Regions from separate parts of the Dysgonomonas sp. UBA7630 genome, predicted to be linked through region 2. Evidence: riboswitches for the same ligand, from Rfam matches in the RefSeq annotation. Region 2 holds a riboswitch; the other holds the start of a gene.
The links. Region 2 has a riboswitch for thiamine pyrophosphate ahead of B3P17_RS08510 (TonB-dependent receptor). Riboswitches for the same ligand answer to the same signal wherever they lie in the genome.
Positions count from the first base shown of each region.

Region 1: it holds a riboswitch for thiamine pyrophosphate, as region 2 does, so the genes downstream of both, B3P17_RS08365 (BACON domain-containing protein) here and B3P17_RS08510 (TonB-dependent receptor) in region 2, are expected to answer to the same signal.

Region 1 covers NZ_DLIY01000019.1:56,539-63,828, reverse strand. Annotated here, with positions in the region: gene thiS (sulfur carrier protein ThiS) at 1-127, shown strand, start outside; gene B3P17_RS08395 (thiamine phosphate synthase) at 132-740, shown strand; gene B3P17_RS08390 (thiamine phosphate synthase) at 737-1,369, shown strand; gene B3P17_RS08385 (thiazole synthase) at 1,366-2,133, shown strand; gene thiC (phosphomethylpyrimidine synthase ThiC) at 2,163-3,866, shown strand; gene thiH (2-iminoacetate synthase ThiH) at 3,879-4,994, shown strand; gene B3P17_RS08370 (HesA/MoeB/ThiF family protein) at 5,007-5,711, shown strand; TPP riboswitch at 5,974-6,062, shown strand; gene B3P17_RS08365 (BACON domain-containing protein) at 6,110-7,290, shown strand, end outside.
Region 2 covers NZ_DLIY01000020.1:5,945-20,995, forward strand. Annotated here, with positions in the region: gene B3P17_RS08460 (hypothetical protein) at 1-766, opposite strand, end outside; gene B3P17_RS08465 (MBOAT family O-acyltransferase) at 770-2,221, opposite strand; gene B3P17_RS08470 (hypothetical protein) at 2,225-3,070, opposite strand; gene B3P17_RS08475 (dehydrogenase) at 3,077-4,105, opposite strand; gene B3P17_RS08480 (D-glycero-alpha-D-manno-heptose-1,7-bisphosphate 7-phosphatase) at 4,117-4,674, opposite strand; gene B3P17_RS08485 (nucleotidyltransferase family protein) at 4,682-5,377, opposite strand; gene B3P17_RS08490 (hypothetical protein) at 5,419-6,693, opposite strand; gene B3P17_RS08495 (glycosyltransferase family 2 protein) at 6,699-7,763, opposite strand; gene B3P17_RS08500 (glycosyltransferase) at 7,760-8,824, opposite strand; gene pnuC (nicotinamide riboside transporter PnuC) at 8,939-9,532, opposite strand; gene B3P17_RS08510 (TonB-dependent receptor) at 9,591-11,810, opposite strand; TPP riboswitch at 11,916-12,011, opposite strand; gene B3P17_RS08515 (hypothetical protein) at 12,162-12,710, shown strand; gene B3P17_RS08520 (AAA domain-containing protein) at 12,707-15,051, shown strand, end outside.

The DNA of each region.
Region 1 (7,290 bases), on a different contig from region 2:
TGGATTAAAGCCAAACGGAATAGCAGTAGCTATCAATTTCGAAGTTGTGCCAAAAGATAAGTGGGCTGAAACTTTTCTCTCCGACCGATTGGAGTTGATGCTAATTCATGCTGTTTCGGGAGGATGAATCGATGAAACTGATAATTATCACCAACGAAACCATATTTGAAGGAAACGGTGCCTTGTTGAATAAGCTTTTTGCAGAAGGTATGGAAACGTTGCACCTTCGTAAACCTTTTGCAACAGAATCCGAAGTTGAGTATTTATTGAATCAGATTGACGCTGAGTATCACAGGCAGATTGTCTTGCACGATCATTTCGGTCTTTTGAAGACTTTCGATTTAAAGGGAGTTCATCTGAATCGAAGAAATACTATTCGCCCTCATATTACAGATATATCAGTCAGCCATTCGTGTCATTCTTTCGAATGCCTCGAAGCATCTATGGAAAATCATGATTATATATTCCTTAGTCCGATATTCGATAGCATTTCCAAGACGGGATATAATCATGCTTTTACAAAGGAACAACTTTTGGTAGCTAAATCGAAACATTTGATAAATGAAAAGGTAATAGCACTAGGTGGAATTGATCATAAAACAATACCATTGGCTGTGCAATATGGATTCGGAGGAGTAGCTGTCTTGGGCAGCCTTTGGGAAAACTATCTTCAGGACAAAGATAAAAAAGCCTTATTGCAGAGGTTCAGAAATTTGCAAGAAATGACAGAAAAACAATGAAAGGATTATTATTTATAACTCATCAAACGGAAAAATACAGCTATCTGGATAGTGTTGATATAGCACTGGAGGGAGGATGTCGCCAGATACAATTACGCATGAAGGACGTGCTAGTTTCGGAGGTTCGAAAAACGGGCAGACAAGCTCTGGATTTATGCTATAAATACGGAGCTAAATTATATATCGACGATTATACCGAAGTGTGCAAAGATATTAGAGCGACAGGAGTACATTTAGGAAAATTGGATATGCCCCCTCTTGATGCACGAAGAATACTCGGCTCCGATTTTATCATCGGAGGTACAGCCAATACATACGAAGATATATACCGTTTAAATAATGAAGGAATCGACTATATTGGATTGGGACCTTTCCGTTTTACGACTACCAAGAAGAACCTGAGCCCCATTCTCGGATTATCGGGGTATAAAGACATAATGCAAAAATGCAGGGAAAATGGGATAAACCTCCCTGTAATAGCTATCGGAGGAATAACCACGAATGATATTCCCGAGCTGATGGCAACAGGTGTATCGGGCATAGCCTTGTCTTCTTCCATTTTAAGGGCAAAAGACCCTGTCAGCGAAACTAAAAAAAATATAGAAACAATCAACAAATACCAAAAATGAAAAAACTCGTAATAGCAGGAAAAGAGTTCTCCTCGCGGCTGTTTCTGGGGACAGGCAAATTCAGTTCAAATGAAGTAATGAGTGATGCCATAGAAGCATCTAATACGCAAATGGTGACGGTAGCTATGAAACGGCTCGATTTGACCAATAAACAGGACGATATGTTGCGACACATTACTAAACCCGGCATTCAACTTCTGCCCAACACATCAGGCGTGAGAAATGCAAAAGAAGCTGTTTTTGCAGCTCAAATGGCACGGGAAGCTTTCGGTACAAACTGGTTAAAACTGGAAATACATCCCGATCCCAAATATCTGTTGCCCGAACCTATCGAAACCTTAAAAGCTACGGAAACATTAGCCAAACTGGGTTTCGTTGTATTACCCTACATTCAGGCTGATCCTGTTTTGTGCAAACTGCTAGAAGATGCGGGAGCAGCAACAGTTATGCCTCTGGGTGCACCTATCGGAACAAACAAAGGATTAAAGACTAAAGATTTGCTTGAGATCATTATCGAACAAAGTAAAGTACCGGTCGTCGTAGATGCCGGAATCGGGGCTCCGTCTCATGCGGCAGAAGCCATGGAAATGGGTGCCGATGCCGTATTGGTAAATACGGCCATCGCCGTAGCAGGAGATCCGGTAGTAATGGCACGAGCTTTCCAACTGGCTGCAGAAAGCGGGCGTATGGCTTTTGAGGCACAACTGGCAACCCGATTCGATACAGCAAAAGCCAGTAGCCCCCTAACTTCATTCTTAATGTAAATTATAGATCAAAACTTAATAAAGAAAATATGAAAATAAATCACCGGATCACTTATCCATCCTCAAAAAAAATATACATAAAAGGTAAAATACACGATATACAGGTAGGTATGCGTGAGATAACTCTTTCCGATACCGTTTCTATCGAAAACGGTCAGCATAAAAAAGAGAAAAACAGACCTGTAATAGTCTATGACACCAGTGGTGATTATTCCGACAAAGAGGTAACGATTGACATCAGCAAAGGGCTTCACCGTTTACGCGAAAGGTGGATTGAGAGCAGGGGCGACACAGAGATGTTAGCTGTATTTTCTTCTGATTATTGCAATGAGCGTTTAGCTGATTCCGGTCTGGATGCTATACGATTTCCGTCTGTAAATCTACCAAAGAAAGCAAAAGAAGGGAAAGCTATTACCCAAATGTATTATGCCCGGCAGGGAAGTATTACCCCCGAAATGGAATACGTAGCAATACGTGAGAATCTCCAGAATGAGGAGCTAGGTATTCCAACCCATATCACCCCCGAATTTGTCAGGGATGAAATTGCAGCGGGTAGAGCTGTTCTTCCTGCTAATATAAACCACCCAGAAGCTGAACCAATGATTATAGGAACAAATTTTCTGGTTAAAATAAATACAAATATCGGAAATTCAGCTCTTTCCTCAGGTATTGACGAAGAAGTCGAAAAAGCCGTATGGAGCTGCAAGTGGGGAGGCGACACTTTAATGGACTTATCCACAGGTGAGAATATTCACGAAACAAGGGAGTGGATCGTCCGCAATACGCCAGTTCCCGTAGGCACCGTTCCCTTATACCAGACTTTGGAAAAAGTAGATGGTAAAATATCGGATTTGACATGGGAAATATACAGGGATACACTGATAGAGCAATGCGAACAGGGAGTCGATTATTTCACCATTCATGCCGGATTACTGAAAGCTCATCTGCCTTTGATCAAAGGGCGTACAACTGGAATTGTATCCCGTGGAGGTTCTATTATTGCCAATTGGATGACTCAGCACAATCGAGAGAATCTCTTCTATACACATTTCGATGATATATGTCTGATACTAAAGAAATACGATGTTGCCGTGTCTTTGGGTGACGGACTTCGTCCCGGTTCGATCAACGATGCCAACGATGCCGCCCAGTTTGCCGAACTTTCGGTATTGGGAGAATTAACAAAAATAGCATGGAAACATCATGTACAGGTGCTGATAGAAGGCCCGGGACACGTTCCCATGCAGAAAATAAAAGCCAATATGGACGAGCAGATTGCACATTGCCACGGAGCACCGTTCTATACATTAGGCCCGTTAACAACAGACATTGCTCCCGGGTACGACCATATAACTTCGGCAATAGGTGCGGCTCAGATAGCTTGGTACGGTACGGCAATGATTTGCTATGTAACACCGAAAGAACATTTGGGATTGCCCGATAAGGAAGATGTTCGGTCAGGAGTTATCGCTTATAAAATTGCAGCACATGCGGCAGACTTGGCAAAGGAGCATCCTGGTGCTCAAGTACGAGATAATGCATTGAGCAAAGCCCGTTTCGATTTCAGGTGGAAAGACCAGTTTAATCTTTCGCTCGATCCGGAGAAAGCTCTCGAGTATTACAAGATAGGCCGTCTGGGTGAAGAAAGTGATCATTGCACCATGTGCGGTCCACATTTCTGTGCGATGAAATTGACCAAAGAAATGCACGATTGCGCTAAAATGAACGAATAAAAAATAAATAAAATGAGTTTTACAGAACGTATAAACGATTATGATTGGAACAAAATCGAGTCGTGTATATATAATAAAACAGCTAAGGATGTCGAGATTGCTCTAGGTAAAACAAGACCGTCTATTGACGATTTCATGGCAATGGTTTCGCCTGCTGCCGAACCTTATCTGGAACAAATGGCTATATTGAGCCAAAGATATACCCGCCAAAGGTATGGCAATATAATTCAGTTTTATGTGCCGCTGTACCTGACCAATTCCTGTATCAACCATTGTGTCTATTGCGGGTTCAATCACGATAATGACATCAGGCGTATTATACTTACGGACGAACAGATACTGCGGGAGGTTGAAGCTATTAAACGGATGGGAGATTTCCAGCATATTTTACTGGTTACAGGCGAAAATCCACGTGATGCGGGTGTCGATTATATCGAAAATGCAATCCGTTTGGTAAAGCCTTATTTTTCTTCTATTTCAATAGAAGTACAACCATTGAAAGAAGCAGCCCACAAACAGCTTGCTGATGCCGGATTAAACGCTGTCTATTGTTATCAGGAAACTTATAACAAATCCAGATATAAAGTATATCATCCCAAAGGTATGAAATCGAAATTTGGCTGGCGGCTCGACGGATTCGACCGCATGGGCAAGGCCGGCATACACAAAATAGGTTTGGGGGTGCTGATCGGGCTCGAAGATTGGCGTACTGATGCTGCAATGATGGCTCTGCATCTACAATACCTACAAAAAACATACTGGCAAACGAAGTATGCCATCTCTTTTCCACGAATGCGTCCACACGAAGGTAAAGATTTTCAGCCCAATGTTGTTATGACGGATAAACAGTTGGCGCAGATCATATTTGCATACCGAATTTTCGATCACGACTTGGAAATGACCTTGTCTACAAGAGAGAATGCTGTGTTTAGGGATAATATGATCGGTTTGGGAATCACCTCATTGAGTGCCGGTTCGAAAACCGACCCAGGAGGTTATGCCGTTTACACGGATGAGCTCGAGCAATTCTCGGTAAATGACAGCCGCACACCATCGGCTGTTTTGCAATCCGTCAAGAATCATGGATATGAGGTGGTATGGAAAGATTGGGATTTAAGTTTACAGTAAATTATCATAATTATGAGTGAAAGCAGGTATAATAGAAATATATTGATTGAAGGTTTTGGTGAAAAAGGCCAGCAAAAATTACAAAATTCGAAAGTTTTGGTTATAGGTGCGGGAGGGCTTGGTTCGCCAGTTTTGTACTATCTGGCAGCTGCCGGTATAGGAACATTGGGTATAATAGATTCGGATGTGGTAGATATTTCGAATTTGCAACGGCAGATATTGCATCGTTCGAACGAGGTAGGTATTCCTAAAATAATATCCGCAAAGGAGAAGCTGGAAGCGTTGAATCCGGATTTGCATATTATTCCTTACCAAGAGCGTTTTACACAGGACAATGCAGCTAAATTAGTACGGCAATACGATTTTATAGTCGACTGTTGTGACAATTATGAAACCAAGTTTCTGATAAATGATATTTGTGTTGCAGAGCTAAAGCCTTATTCACATGGGGCTGTACTTACTCTTCGGGGCGAAGTTATGACTTACATCCCCGGAAGTGCTGATTACCGGAAAGTGTTTGGAAGCCCTCCGCCGGAAGGAACTGTGCCGACATCAGCTCAAGCAGGGATATTGGGCTCTATTGCCGGAATCGTAGGGAGTATTCAGGCGACAGAAACAATAAAATATCTGACCGGAATCGGAGATCTTATTCTTAATCGAATTTTAATTATAGATGGCAAAACAATGACTTTTCAATCTTTGAAACTGAATTTGTGATGCACGAAATACCCTTTGATAAACAACGTTCAGCTGAACGTAATGTAGTCAATACAACATTTCTTTATTTAATACGTTAAGGGTTCTTTACCTTAATAACAGGCTGAAGTTTTTATTTCATTTTAGCTGAGTTTCTCTGTTAAAAGAAAAATCCTCTTTTTAATTGAAATAAAGCGAATATATAGAATGTTTTTTTGTGAAAAGATGAAAAAATATTAGAAAAAAAGACCCTAATTTAATAAAATATATTGTACGTTTGCAATACATAATCAAGGGGTGTCGAAAGACTGAGATTATACCCTTATACCTGATGCAGATAATGCTGTCGTAGGAATGATTTCTTATTAGCCTTTTTTTCAATCCTTGATTATTTGATTATTAAATTAAATAATATGGATATGAAAAAATTGAGCTATCTACTACTATTCCTTTTGATTTTTACAGCATGTGATGACCACCAACAAGTGGAAGACTATTCAATCTCATTAAGTGAAGACAAGATTACCACAGACTATACAGGTATTACCCAAACAATCAAGGTTCAATCTAATGATGACAATTGGAATATTCTTTCATCAAGTATTCCTGAGTGGTGTAATATTGAAAAGAAAAAAAGTTCAACTTATAATGTAGAAATAACTATTTCTCCTAATCACACATTCCAAAGTAGAGAAGCAACAATAACTTTTATTTATGAAGATAAATCCTGTTCCTTATATATTTCACAAGAAGGAATACAAAATAAATCCTCATTAGATTGGCACACATTTCCGGTAAACTCTTTTTCAAGTGTTGAATATGATTCAGAAAATGATAATACCGAGCGCAATTATAGAATATCTGCAAATGAGATTTATATAAATTCCTCAATCAAGGATAAAATTTACCATGGAAATTTAATTCAAAAAAAACTGAATGGAATTAGTGGGGTGAAAGAAACTACTCAATATTCTTATAATCCTATAACAACAAGCGCTTTTGTCAACGGAAAATTTTATTCAAGAGAGTCAGTTTATCCCTCATTTGAAAATACAAATGGGCTATACGATGAAGTAAAATCTAAGACACCAACTCAGAATATCAGTTTTTCATATCAAACATCACCTATTCAATATAATTCGTACAAACACTTAAATCTACTAGGTGTAGGAAACTTAGGCTTAAAATTAGATGAAATTATAACAGGAAAATCCTATACCCAAAATGAATTAAAAAACCGGACGGGACTTATATATAGCTATTGTAATATCCTTTTTAATACAACGATGGATCTTCCTGCCAATTTGATAAAAGAAACGATCCCAGAGAATGAGAAAAAAGAACTTTCTTATATAAGTAATATAAACTATGGTAAAATGGCATTTCTTATTGTAGAAACAGACTATGATTATAAAACATCGACATTGGTGATAGGTAAAATCATGAAAGGTCTACCATTAACCGAAGATGAAGAGAAGGTAAAAAGCAGTATAAACGCTAATTATCTCTTTTTTAATAAAGATGGGAATATAAATACGACTAAGGGGATAGATGTTATCAGTATGTTTGTTTCTGAGATTAAAGATCAACCCATAATACC
Region 2 (15,051 bases):
ACAAAACAATTGTATACTGAATATCTTTATGATCGCCTATAGCTATATTTTCCAGTAATGAAGCAAGTTTACTGTGCATGCGTTCCTTCATTCCATCCAGTCGCTGTATTGATACTGTTTGTCCACTTAAGTAAAGATTCTTTACATGATCGGCATTGTAATAGTTCAAATAACTGTTGTTCCCTATTTGATCTATTTCTGTTTTCATCATATACTCTACGGGTATCTGTTCCTTACTTTTCAGATATAGAGGTAGTATCAGGTCGATGGGTAAGAAGCGTATGCATGCTTCATATCCATATAGATATTGTAGCTTATTGATAGGTTTGTCTTCGTATAGGAATCGCGGATAACGGACTTCTTCAAAGCCGAGATTAAACTGCGGAATGTCAAAGTTTATAATGAAAGATCTTACGCTATCTTTTTTGACTAACGAGTATAGATATTTCATTTCTTCGTTGTTCATTCCTCCGCTTGATAGCTTAACAGGCTTAACAGAAGGATTATTCTTTTTGAGAATAGATATATCATAATTCTGCACCATCGATGATCCAAGTACAACAGTATTATAGTCGTAGTTGCGTGCGAGTCCTCCATTTTGCAGCCATGGACTCAGAAAATAGCGTCCATCTTCATTGACTCTGAACTGGAAAAATGGATCAACAATATAAGTAAGACAGCCCACGCCTAGCAGCATTACAATAGAAGCTATTGCAAATACGCTAAGGAATTTTTTGAATGAGTTTTTATTTTCTTTCTTATTCATAGGCTAGAAGTTGAAATAAATAAACGCACCTACCCTCGAAAAGTGAATTACCGATACCGTGAACAGCAAGGCAATAACCATCGCATTTTTTACCGTTGGTTTGAATTCATTGTACTTATCTATACTGTTCTTAGGATATAAAAACACCAATGTAGTCAAAATAGACAGGATAGCCAATACATATATCACAGCCATAGAGTCGGGATATGTTATACTGGTGTTGTAAGCCATGTGGGCTATACCACTAAAGCTGAAACTCTCAGGAACGAACATATTTTTAAGAATGGTCAGCGCTATGTCGAATGTCGGCGAACGGAATAGTACCCATGCTGCATTTACAAACATAAATGTGAAGAATATCCGTATGAGGTTGGGTATCTTCTCCAGATACTTCATGAATAACTTTTCAAATATGCGTACTACTCCGTGTGCAATGCCCCATACGACGAAAGTCCAAGCTGCCCCATGCCAAATACCACTGACAAAAAATACGGCAAACAGATTGATGCATGTACGTGCAATACCTTTGCGATTTCCTCCCAGCGGATAATATATAAGTACGGCCAGAGACCGACCTAATGTGATGTGCCACCGCTTCCAAAACTCAGTTATACTCACAGATTTGTACGGAGAATAGAAGTTGACCGGAAGGTTGATATTCATCATCTTGGCCAATCCTATTGCCATATCGGAATATCCGCTAAAGTCGAAATATATCTGAAACGAATAAGACAGGGCGCTTAGCCACGAGGTTGCAAAACCAAGCTTTTCGGGCGATAGGTATGAGTAAAATACAAAATTGTCGAGCGTATCGGCTATTACTGCTTTCTTGAAAAGACCGATCACAAAGATGAAAAGTCCGGCTGAGAAGTTCTTTGTATTGAAAAAGCGATTTTTTTCATCCAGATACTGGGGTAGTGTATCCTTTAGGAAAACAATAGGTCCCATCACGACATACGGGTAAAAGATGACAAACTGTGTGTAATCTATAAAATTCGGAACACGTTTTTCTTTTTTCCATATATTTATCAGAAATACTATTTGCTGAAATGTAAAAAAGCTTATACCTAAGGGTATTATAATCTGTTTGAGTATAAATTCCGTTCCGAAAATATGGTTTATATTGTCTAAAAAGAAATTGGAATATTTATAATAGCCTAAAAGCACAACATTGAATATAACACCTATGGTAAATACTATTTTACGTGTAGGAGGCTTCGCTATATTCTGCACGCCGGTTGCAACAGAATAGTTGACTATCACGGAAGACATAATCAATGCGATATACCAGAGATGTCCGAATCCCTGAAAAAATATAGCTCCATAAAATATCAGTGATGCTACGATCAAGAATATTTGCTGAAATCTGCGGCTTACATAACGTGCCATCCCGAAGTATAGCAAGAGTACTAGCGGTAGATAAATAAATACAAAACTGTATGTAGAGAATATCATATATTAAGTATTCTGCTGTTCTATATCTTTATAGGTTTTGCCACTATACCAACTTCTCTTCACTAATAATTTACTCAATCCAATCCAAAATTTCATTTTGAACCTGTTCCAGCTTTTGTTACTACTTTTTATATCTGTGAAATAATTGTAGTCGGCAATGATATTAAAATAGCGTTTTTTTTGCTCCATCCCACCTTTCAGATACTCAATATGATGCGTAACTGTTTTTGATTTGGGAAAGACATAAAAACGTCCCTCTTTGATGTTTGGTATATAAGGGTATTTGTATTTCACATAACTGGGAACATGCACCGGCATATTTTCCTTTATCCAGAGATAACCAGCATTTGTATCCTTCAAGAAGTTGGAGATATGGCACTCGGGAAAAAGTTCAAAATCAAAGATCCCCGGGTTCTTTATAATATATTGTGTTTTGATAATTGCAAAATCTGTCGCTAAGGCATAGTATTTGTCATACCAGTCGGCACTGGCCCAAACTGCAAAATCAGATTTGTCAAGCAAGCTTGTATATTTAGAGATAATACGATCACCATACATCCATGTGTCAGCTTCGAGGATAAGTGTGTATTTGCAGTCTGATGGAATATATTTAATACCTTCCATTAGTAATTGCGAATTGCCTCGCCTGTGTCCTGCGTTCTCCTCCAGTATTACGAGCTTGTCGATGAGCGGTAACGAATCGTGAGTGATTTCATAACCATTGTTCTTGCCATTGCTGACAACAATTGTATAATAATCATTTTCTTTCCATGTATCAGATATGATCTGAAGATTATGTTTCAAATCTTCAACTCGATCGTATACACGTATCAGAATTGCTACTTTCATCTAGTTTTATTTAGTATACCAGGTTTCTAATCCCTTTTTTGTAAAGGTGTATGGTTGTATCTGCGCGTCCAATCCTTGTAAAGCTTTAGCTACGGAAAAACGTGTATTGCCCGGACAATAGAAAAACACATATCCTCCACCTCCGGCCCCCGATATTTTGCCTCCTGTGGCTCCTGCGGATATGGCTGTATTGTATAGTTCTTCGAATAGTGGGGTTGAAATTCCGTCCGCCATGTCTCGTTTGTAGGTCCATCCCCGATGTAAAACATCTCCTATTTCGTCCAGATTATTTTTCAGAATAGCTTCCTTTATTTCATAAGACTGTTTTTTTATCTGATGCATTGCTTCTATTGACCTTTCTTGATGATCTTTAACATTCTTTTGTTGCTTTTCGATGATATCTCCCGAATTTCTACTCGAGTTGGTGTAGCAAAGCAACAAGTTGTTAGATAGCTCATTGATTATTTCGTTGCGAATGCGTAGAGGGTTTACAATCACTTTGTCATCTGCATAGAATTCCATAAAGTTAAACCCTCCGAATGCTGCGGCATACTGATCTTGTTTTCCTCCCGCTTGCTTTAGGTCTATCCGCTCTATCTGATATGCCAGATATGCCAGATCATAATCGCCCAAAGGCAAAGAGAGCCATTCGGTATATGCACCCAATATAGCAATGGCTAGGGTAGAGGACGTTCCTAGTCCCGAGCCAAAAGGAACTTCGAGAGCGCAGGTCAGTGTAAAAGATAAAGGCTTTTTTATAAAGTCTTTAATTACCCTGTTGTATATGCCTTTCATCAAGTCGGCTTTATCGTTGGCGATAGGTAGTTCTAGAGCAGAATCGAAAATATATTCCTCATTTGTTTGTGGAATACGGAATACAATTTTGCTGTCGGTGCGAGGTTCAATATTTGCGAATGCATACAGATTTATAGTTGCATTCAATATGCATCCTCCATACAAATCCGAGTATGGAGATACATCGGTTCCTCCACCTGCTAATCCTAATCGGAATGGGGCTTTACTTCTTATTATCATGACTTGATATTTTAAAATATCTTGAGCAGACTATCTGCAAACTTATATAGATTTTTGTAATGTGCGTTAATGTTCTTGTATATTTTATGATCTTCGAGATATTTATCACCGACTAGTATTGTATACATTCCCAGTTTGTTACCGAATTCAATGTCTGACATGCTATTGCCTACCATAATTGATTTTTCGAACTCTGTTTCGGGAAAATCAGCGAGTGCTTTAAATGCCATTCCCACGTTGGGTTTTCTATTTATAGAGTCAGATGTCAGATCGGTACAATAATATATTCGATCTATATGTCCGCCCGAAGCTTCTATCTGAGATAGCATATAGCTATGCACTTCTTCTAAGTCGGATATGCTCATCTTACCACGGGCAACTCCACGCTGATTGGTGACAATGAAAATACGTTCGAATCTAGAAGATAACATTTTGATAGCCTGTAAAGTTTTGTCTATAAATACAAATTCAGATATATTCTTGACATAATCGTTGGGGCGCTCTACATTAATAACGCCATCTCTATCAAGAAATAAATACTTGTATTTGTCTAAATTTTGTTTGTCCATCTTAATTTTACAAGTTCTTAAAATCTTGGTTCGCCTTCGCAAAGTCGGAAGGAATCCCTATGTCGATAAAATAACCATCTTGCACACATCCGTAGAATGGAATATCGTTGATGTGCTTTTCCATCACATCTTTTTCGAAGGAAAATATTTCAGGGAGGCTAAGTGTTGAGAACAGGTTTTTGTTTATTACGTATACTCCTCCATTGATTAATCCCTTTGCACAATGCTGTTTCTCGTTAAAGCGGATGATGCGTCCTTCTTCATTCAGATCGACAGAACCATAACGGTCGAAATCTGTCATAGGTTTCAATGCTAAGGATATCATCGCATTCTTTTCTTTATGAAACTCAGTTAGCAGAGTAGTGTCTACATCAAAGAAGGTATCTCCGTTGAAGATAAAAGCTTTATCTGTTTCCACTTTGTCGAATGCCAACTTGATTGCCCCGCCTGTTCCTAAGGGTGAGTCTTCTACAACATAGGATATCTTGGAAGGGAATGACTTGCAATCGAGCCACTGTAGTACAAATTCCGATTTATAACCCAATGAAAGAATCAGATGATCGAATTGCTGATTTTTTGCATAGTCGAACAAGTAATTCAAAAATGGTTTTTCGGCTACTTCGGCCATGCATTTCGGAACATCACTTACTACTGATTGTAAACGGGTGCCCAGCCCTCCGGCTAATATAATACATTCTTTCATTTTTCTGTTTTTGCTATTACTGCTTCTTTATATCTTATTGCTTATACCTCTTTGCTTATACCTCTTTGCTTCATTTTTATTTTACTCTTCGTATATAGCTTAGGCATATATACGTAATATTTATAGAACATAAAATAGAAGAATATGATGTATAATATGAGATTTAAGTCGATAAGTCCTTTTACATTCAGCGCCAAGGTATATACAAACATCGATATGGCAACCATATTAACACCCCAGTCTTTTGTTAAGCTGAGTTTTATGATATATAGCTGATATACGAAAAATCCCAGAGTACCTATTATTCCCGAGAAGAATAAAAGTCGGCTATATCCCACATCGGTACCAAAAAACGTAGCTGTCCCTTCTCCTATAATCAGTTCTGAGAATTTTGTCGGTATCAAAAACATTTGAGATAATCCACTGGAAGAATTCGTTTCTAATCGTCCGTGTACAAAGAGGTTTGTAAATAATTCGAAAGCCCAGTCAGCAAAGCTCGAAAAGTAAAACATCGCAAAAGTATATCCGGCGACCATGAGGAATGCTGCTGCTATGAAAAAAGTTTTCGCTTGTTTCTTCACGGCCCTGTTGTCCCACAAATATAATACCGCAATAAGAGCAAACCCCACCGCCATACCTACAATCGTTGTACGAGCCATAAACAGACCGATATAAAAAATGAATACGTACAATGTAGCCAGTATAATAAACTCTTTCGTCGTCAGTTTCATTCTCATAAAGAGATAGGAAAGTAAGATAAGGGCAATACCACTGATTGCTCCCGCCCCAAAGAACCCGATGCCATATCCCAACAGGCGTTGCCCTTCGGCTTCCTCCATGATTTCTTCAGTGTACTCTCCGCCTTCCATCTGTAAAGATATGAGGAATTCTTTAACAGGATCGCTTATGTACATCAAAAATGCGCAAAGAGACTGTAATGCGATGGCTCCGATGATGTATAAGAGAACTGTATTGAGGGTAGGTTTTTTATGTATCTTAAATATAAGTAACATAATAATATATGCTGTAAAGAACCAGGCAATCCTACTCTTTACATAGTCGAAGCTAAATCCTTCGTCATCTACTCCATTGTACCATACCGAAGTGTAAAAAATCAGAAATAAAGCAAAAGTGGCAACCATCACATATACAACTTCCCGAAATGGGAAACGATGATAGGCATAGATAGCTAGTCCGATCAAACCCGATAGAGAAATGAAAGATGAGCCTCGTACATCCAAAGCCTGTGGATAAATATAATAGAACGTTACCAATAAAGGAACCAACATTGGTAATACCTGTTTCAATTTAGGCATACACTTTATCTAAATACTAGTTTGTAAATAAGGGACTTTTTATATCTGAGTCTAAAAGTACACTTTGTATAAAAAATAGCCAAATCTCTTGATGTATAATTTCTTTCATCGTACAAAGATGAGGCTTTCATCGTCTTTATTACTTTCAGGCCTAAACGAGAATTTGCACACAGACGTAACCATGTAAGAGAAAGAAGCTTCACCAGATAATTTTCGTCACAGAAGTCTTTGTCTTTATTCAGTTTGAGTAAGGAAACCATAAATGCCTCACACTTGTCAAGATAATCGAAAGATGATTGTAAAGGAACACATTCTGCTACAGAAGTATAGATATTTATAAAGTCATCATCGGTAGGCAAGTCCAAATGTTTGCAATGGATTTTAAACACCTTCTTCTTGTTCTCTGTTTGCAGTTCTTCGTGCAAGGAAGATACCTGTTGCTTATGCACACGATACAGCAACAAAGGCTCACTCAGATTTCCCAACTTTGTTTTGTACATAGCTTCAGACCACAATGCATAGTCTTCGACATGTAAATACTCCGGTTCAAATTTTAATCCCAGTTCGCTAAATACCCTCTTACGAATCATTACCGCCGGATGGCATATTCCCGACCGAAAAAGCATATATCCTCGTAGCTCACGATCGTGTGTCGGGCTGTGGTTCAGATCTTTTTTACTCGGATTTTCTGATCGGAAGGCGTAAAACTGTGTACTTACTATATCATGATCGGTATGTTTCTCCAAGAATGCGACCTCCTTCTCGATGCGAGTAGGCAACGAGATATCGTCAGCATCCATACGTGCTATATAATCGCCTTTGCACAGCAAGATACCTTTGTTCAATGTTTGTATTAACTTGAGATTCTTCTCATTGGTGAAAACACTTATCCGAGAATCTTTCGCTGCCATTGCCTGTAATAATCCCCCTGTTCTGTCTGTAGAACAGTCGTTTATGGCTATGATCTCTAGGTTGCGGTATGTTTGGTTTAGGATCGAGTTGATCGATTCTTCCACATACCGTTCTACATTATAGCAGGGTATTAATACAGAGACTAAAGGTTGGCTCATTTTTTATTTGCTACTATTGTGTTAAAGACAGCGCCATAGCTGTCTACCATTTTCTCTATCGTAAAATTTGCAAGATATGATTGTCTTGCACACTCAGACATACTCTTCTGAATGTTTTCGTCAGATAAAATATATTGTATTTTTTCTTCAAAGATAGAGGCTTTATTCTCTACCGCAAAACCATTCTTCCCGTCCAATACTTCTGTAATACCCCCTACAGCAGATGCAACTACCGGAACTTTGAATGCCAGAGCTTCAAGTATCGACATTGGCAAACCCTCGTAGTTGGATGGTAATATAAAAACATCAGCGTATCTCAAATAAGTAAAAGCAGAATGCATTTCACCCAAACAAAATACATTTGCCGGCAATCCCTCTATTTCCTCTTTGTTACCAATCCACACAAAGGCATATTGAGGCATTTCATGTGCTATATCAAGGAATAAATCGAATTTCTTTTGTTTCGATATTCGTGAAATGCACATGATTGTTTTGGGATAATCTTTTTTTATACTCTCTAATTTTTCAGTCAGAGTATCTTGTTCAATTTTGTTTGTCAGATAGTGATCAGCAACGCCATTGTATATTCTTTCTACGTTTTTATAGATATTTTCTTCCTTCATCATATCCACATCGTATTGACTTACTCCAATGATGCGGAATGCTTTCTTTTTCAACAGTTTTTCGATAACCAAAAATTTTCGGAAAGCCGTTCTTATCGAATCAAATCCATGTACAGTATATACAATTGTTTTACGAGCGAAGACTAATCGCCCTATCGCTCCCATCTTGGAAGAGTGCAGATGCACAACATCGGGTTTGTACTTGAGGCGATAATAGAATAATTTCAATAAAAGCATTATATCTTTTATTGAAACCTCTTTACAATGATTGTTTAGCTTAATGCGAGTGAAATTATCCCCCAAATTACTCCAGGCTTCGCCATTACCTCCATATAAGAGAAAGAGTTCGTGTTCAGAACTGAATTTTTTTACCAGGTCTGCAACTATAGTCTGGGCGCCGCCATATTCAGAAACCGTAATAACCTGGAAGATTTTCATGTAATTATCTTGTAGAATTGTTTGCTCTAACTGTTATCACCATTGATGCAAAGATAACATTTTTTATATCTTTTGTGTTACATATCTCTGTTTTATGACAATAACAAGACTATATCACGAAGCTAATGCTAATCTTTTCCACTTGTAATATCCCATTATAGAGACAACGAAAAAGATAAAAAATAAACAGCCCGACATAATATCATGTTGAGCAAAGAGTAAAATGCTTGAAATTAAATTTGCGGGAATTACCAACAGCCATTGTTCTACCCACTTTCGGGAGATCATCCACAGTGCTACAATGTTGAGGGAGGTAGTGAGAGAGTCTCCGATCGTGATATATATGTTGTTGTCACTAAACGAAACAAGGATACCATAAATAAATATGGCTATAAGAGCTACTCCGATTATTATAGGCACGGTGTAACGTTTGGCGGCGTGAGAGATGATCTCATCTCCTGTTTCTGTATTCCTGTTGCGGAATATCCATACCAGCCAGCCATATATAGATGCCCCGAAGAAATAAATGTATATACCCATGCTGGCATATAGCTGCGTACTATAGAATATATAGATATAAAAAGCTGCCATGACGATACTTGCAGCCCACATCCATACATTGGCTTTGTATTCTAAGTAAAGGAAAATAAGGCCGATAATTGCTCCTACTATACTGACCCAATTGTTCTCTATAAAATATTCAATCATTGTTGTATATAAAATTGTGGGATGTTTTACTGCATCCCACAAAGTAAATCAAAATATATCAAAACCGATATCTTATCTTGCCCATCACGTTAGCACCTGCCTGAGGGAATAACCCTTTATAAACTTGTTCTGTTCCATCTGCAAACTTATATGTATCCACCCATGCATTTGCATTATACATTACATTTGTCAGATTATTTATAAAAAACTGGAAGTCAAATTTCCCTACTTTCTTCGCATCCAAGGTGTATGATGCAGCAAAGTCTGTGATGAAATAGTCTGACAAACGGTTATCAGGGTTTGAGGTATTGTCATAATACATTCTGCCAACGTACTTGTTGATGAAAGAGAAGCTTATATCTTTTTTTTCGAATGGCTTGAATGTAACTGTAAAGCTGCCCACAGTATTTGGTGAAAATGAAATGTCGATAGATTTGAATGTTTCTGAGATCTGCCCTAAGCTATTCCAGTCTGTTTGATTATCATAGTAAGCGTAGTAAACAGTATGATTCTTTATCTTGTTACGGCTCAGAGTTAAGTTTCCGGCTAGCTGTAGCCAATAGTTTGGTGTATAAGACAATGCCAGTTCTATCCCGGTACGATAGCTGTCGGGTACATTTTCTTGCAACTTATAACCAACGTCGTTCAACTTTCCGGTCTGCACCAATTGGTCTTTATAATTCATGTAATAAAGATTGGTACTGAAAGCTATTGTCGCATTAGCATATTTGTAGCCCAGCTCATAGTCATACAACCTTTCGGATTTGATAGGGATTCCTCCTTCTTTGAGAGATTCTTTAAGATCGGCCCGCAAAGGTTCTCTGTTGGATATACCCAACGATCCGTAAATCTCGTTATAATCCGCAAAGCGATAAGATATTCCCCCTTTTGGGTTAATAAAACTGTAGTAGTTTTTGCTTGACAGATTTGTGAGATCATCGTCGATACCTTTCATGCGATAGTCTACATAGCGCTCTTGCACTTCTGCAAATATCGACAGGTTGGTCATCGGTTTGTATTCTGTTTTCAGGAAAACATTCATATCTTGTTTATCGGCATCATTTCTATACCATTCGTAACCAACAGGTATATTCTGGTTGAACTTTACCCAAAGCAATCTTCCATAATGAGTACCATCATAATAGCTGTACATGCTACCTAAGGTGAAGTCAAACTTGTCTTTTTCCCATTTCAGATTTACCCCTCCTACATACAAATGATTCATCATCAGTTTGCGACGTATAAGATCTGATTTCTTGTAAGTAGTACCATCTACAGTCTGATTTTCGAGTCCGAATTCTGAAAATTTACGCCCTGTCTTGTAATTTTCGTAATAGCCATAACCATGATTGTAACTCAAGTTTACATTCAATGTCAATGCGTTTGTTAGATAACGGGTATAGATCAACTGTCCGATATTCGAATAGTAGTTATCCGTCTCGTTATCATAATAGCGTGTATTGCCATTGTCGTCTTTGTATTCTCCTGCCGGGTTGTATCGCCTGTTTATAGCCAGCATGCTCGGATCGATACCTTCCCATGTAATGCCGGTATGCTGTATTCCGTTCATATAAATCAGCCGTATCAGCTGCCTGTCGGAGTAGTGAGATAGGGCGGCATAGATATTCTTATGGTCTACCTTTCCGTTACGGATATACCCGTCACTCTTTACGTAAGAATATCTTGCGTCTAACGACAATCCGCTTTTCATAATGCCTGTACCTGCTGCTCCCGACAATAATAGTGTATTGTATTGTCCGTAGGCTGTAGATATGTCGGCATAGGGTTTGGGTTTTCCTCCCAGCGTTTGCATCGAAATACTAGCCCCGAAAGAGGCCGCACCGTTGGTAGATGTTCCCACTCCGCGTTGCACTTGCATACTTTGCAATGAATTTGACAGATCCGGCAAATTGACCCAGTATACTTCCTGACTTTCAGGATTATTCAGAGGCATCCCATTCAGGGTGATATTAATACGGTTGGCATCAGTTCCACGGATGCGAAACGATGTGTTGCCTACAGCCGTTCCTCCTTCTGTATACGAGACTACAGATGGAAGAGTTTGCATTATAGCCGGAATGTTTTTTGCGGCATTGTCTCCTTTTAGTTGTTTTTCGGTCAAGCTAGAGTATGCTACCGGAGCATCCTGACCTACACGTGTTGCAGACACAACAACTTCATCTAGTTTTACAACTTTCAAACTATCTGCTTTTTGTTGTGCGAAAATCCCCATTCCATTTATCAATATTATGGAAAGAGAGAGAAAGACCTTTTTCATTTAAAATATAAATTTTGCCAGACATACGTAAATATGTCCTGATGTTAAACAAAAAAGGGGTTTTGATAAGATAATTTCCCGAATGTTAAAGATATGCGTGTGCGCAATTGCATATTTCTCTATCCCTCCGCCGGCATTACCCGGATCAGGTTTATGGGTGTGATCTCAGCCCGTTATTTTAAGGCACCCCTAAGATTTCGTTGTCAAAGATAGATATTCTATTTTGATATATAACAAGCAGTCACTTATAAAAGTTTTCTATATCTATTATTCCCGATGTTACAAAACCTCATTTTCATAGTCATATATATAAGATAAAATTATTTAACTTTGTCACTAAATTATTTAATTATGAAATACTATATGAACAAGCTTTGCGTAATCTTATTCACTCTCCTCGTTTTAGTCGGATTTTCATCGTGTGAAACAGATGATTATATATCAAGGACAAATCTCAATTGTGAATTCCAATCATATACTAACAAAACCGGATTTTTCTCCAGTAATGGAGGAGGTAGTTATACTTTCAATGATTTGCCCGGTCTGGGAAATGGCTCTATAATTGGGATGGAATATCAAGGAACCGAATTGGTTATCACCGGAGATTTGCGTTATGGAGATGTTATTCGTGATTTGTATATCGATGTAGAAGGTATGACTCCTTTTCTTTTTTCGCCAAAGATAGATGTGTTGAAAGACTATGAGGTAATGGTATTCGATACCGCTAAAGATCCTGAATTTTATGATTTCATGAATAGCGTTATGCGCAGATTCTATAATCAAGGGGGGATAAATGTTATTGTTGATGGATATCTTACAAATAGGGCAGGTATCCCTATTAATGGTACGAAGATAGAGATATCCCTTAAAAGTTATCTTGATGTAAGATTGCGGGAATGATAATATCTGTATCCGATTATCTCTCCGAGATACAACAGATAGATCAAACCAATCTATCGCTAAGAAATAAATATATCTGCCTCAAACAGATACTGGAAAGAAGCTGCAAGGAAATCACTAAAGGTGAATCTTTGCAGTTTCCTTCTTTATTTTCTCGGCTGGTCTTCATCTCTCAGAAGTATGATTTGCCTAAGCGTATAGAGTGGCGGTTACATACAATTCGTATCAGAAGTTCTTTTCTGCAAAGAGATGAAAATAATCTGATTACGCCCAAGCAATACGACGATGCGAAACAAAGCATAGAGTTATTTTACGGATTCTTACAAGGTGATCATAGTCTCGAAATACCCAAAGAAGCCGAACAGGAGGATAACAAAACCTTACCGCTGGATAGGCTGCGTGTGCAGGTGCTGGACATAGATAGAGAAAATGAGTTGCTGATCTGTCAACCCGAGACTTTACCTCAAGAAACATTAGCTGTAAGATACAATGTTTCTGCTAACGAAATATTCAACCCTACTATCTGTCGCTTGTGGGTTGGTGCTCAGCTAAATTTGCTAGATGTAAAAAAGGACGGACACGGCTGTTACATTCCTGCCTTATTTGTACTTGAGCCCGACTATCTGATCGATGCTTCGGCAATGGCAGAGTGTTTTCAATCGTATGGTAATTCTCACTTGCATTACTTCCGCCGAAAGTTTGAGCCGAATGCGAATTCTCATTATATACTGTTAGGAAATCTGGCAAACTTCTTTCTCGATGAGCTTATCTATGCCGAAAATCCCCGAACACTGAAGTTTGAAGATGTGTTTCTGAAATCTTTCCGTCAGATGCCCTTCGAATATGCATCATGCCAAGACATAAAGGATAATCAGGATTTTCGCAACTTCATGTCGAGAGCAGAAAGCCAGTTTAACAATATTCGGCGAGTAATAATAAACGATATGCCCGCAAATGGCTTTGATACTACCCTGTGTACCTTAGAGCCTTCCTTCTTTTGCGAGAAATACGGTTTTCAAGGACGGCTCGACCTGTTGCAACTCTCCGATGAGGAGGATGGTGCAGACCGTATCATAGAATTAAAGTCGGGAAAGCCGCCTTATCCTCGTGAAGATGTAACAAAGATCGCTTCGAACCACGAAACGCAGACAGCTATCTATCGGCTGATGATACAAAGTGTATTTAACAAAGATGCACGTCATATCTATCCTACGATCTTATATTCGAGTGCTGACAATGCCGGAGAGAATATCCGCTTTGCTGCCAGATACCAACGCTTGGAGAAAGAGATTATCAATACTCGCAATCTGATTGTCGCTACCGAACACGACTTGTATTCGGGTGATGTGCAAACGGTAGAACAAATATTCAAAGAGCTCTTCAGTTTAGATAATTATGGCAGAGTACCTCAGTTCTTTATAGATAAGCTAAAAGAGCTGGAAGACGTTCTTACTAAATCATCTGCATTAGAAAAGATATACGCCTATCGCTACATCAACTTTGTGGCAAGGGAGCTATACTTGCAAAAAACAGGAGATGAGAATTTTGATACAGCAATGAGTGTCTCTGCCCTGTGGAATACAACTTTCTCCGAACGCAAAGAAGCTTTGGATCTGATCTCTGATCTCGAGATTGAAGATATAGACGACAGTGGTCGGGATATGGTGATCCGATTCAATCGATTAGCACCTCAAGATTGTGTAAACTTTCGGGTAGGAGAAATCTGTATCTTATATCCGAAGCAAGATGAGGAAGATACGGTACTCACCAACCAAATACTAAAAGGCACAGTCGTAGAAATATCATCTCATTCTGTCACCCTCCGTTTTAGATACAAGCAGCGAAACAGAGCTTTCTTCTCTCGTTACAGGCTTTGGGCGGTAGAGCACGATAAGCTCGATCATGGGTACAATGCTATGTATAAAAGCCTATTTGCCTTTCTCTCTGCACCTACCCATAAGAAGGAGCTCTTGCTCGGACTTAAAGAGCCTCACACTATCTATGCGAACAACTGTTCCGACAAAGAACTGACTCAAGAGGAGAGGGGCAAAAGCGTTATAAACAAAGCCTTGTCGGCTGATGATTACTTCCTTATCGTAGGACCTCCCGGTACAGGTAAGACGTCCATATTTGCACGGCAACTCATCGAGCGTCTTTATGCAAAAGAAGATAGCAATATCCTTGTTATGGCATATACCAATCGTGCTGTAGATGAGCTGTGTGCTGCTATCTGTGAGGCTTTCTCGGAAGATGACTCTGTGTGCGACCGATATATCCGTATCGGTTCGGAACTATCATGCGGAGAGGCATATCGCCACCGACTGTTGCAGAATATCTCATA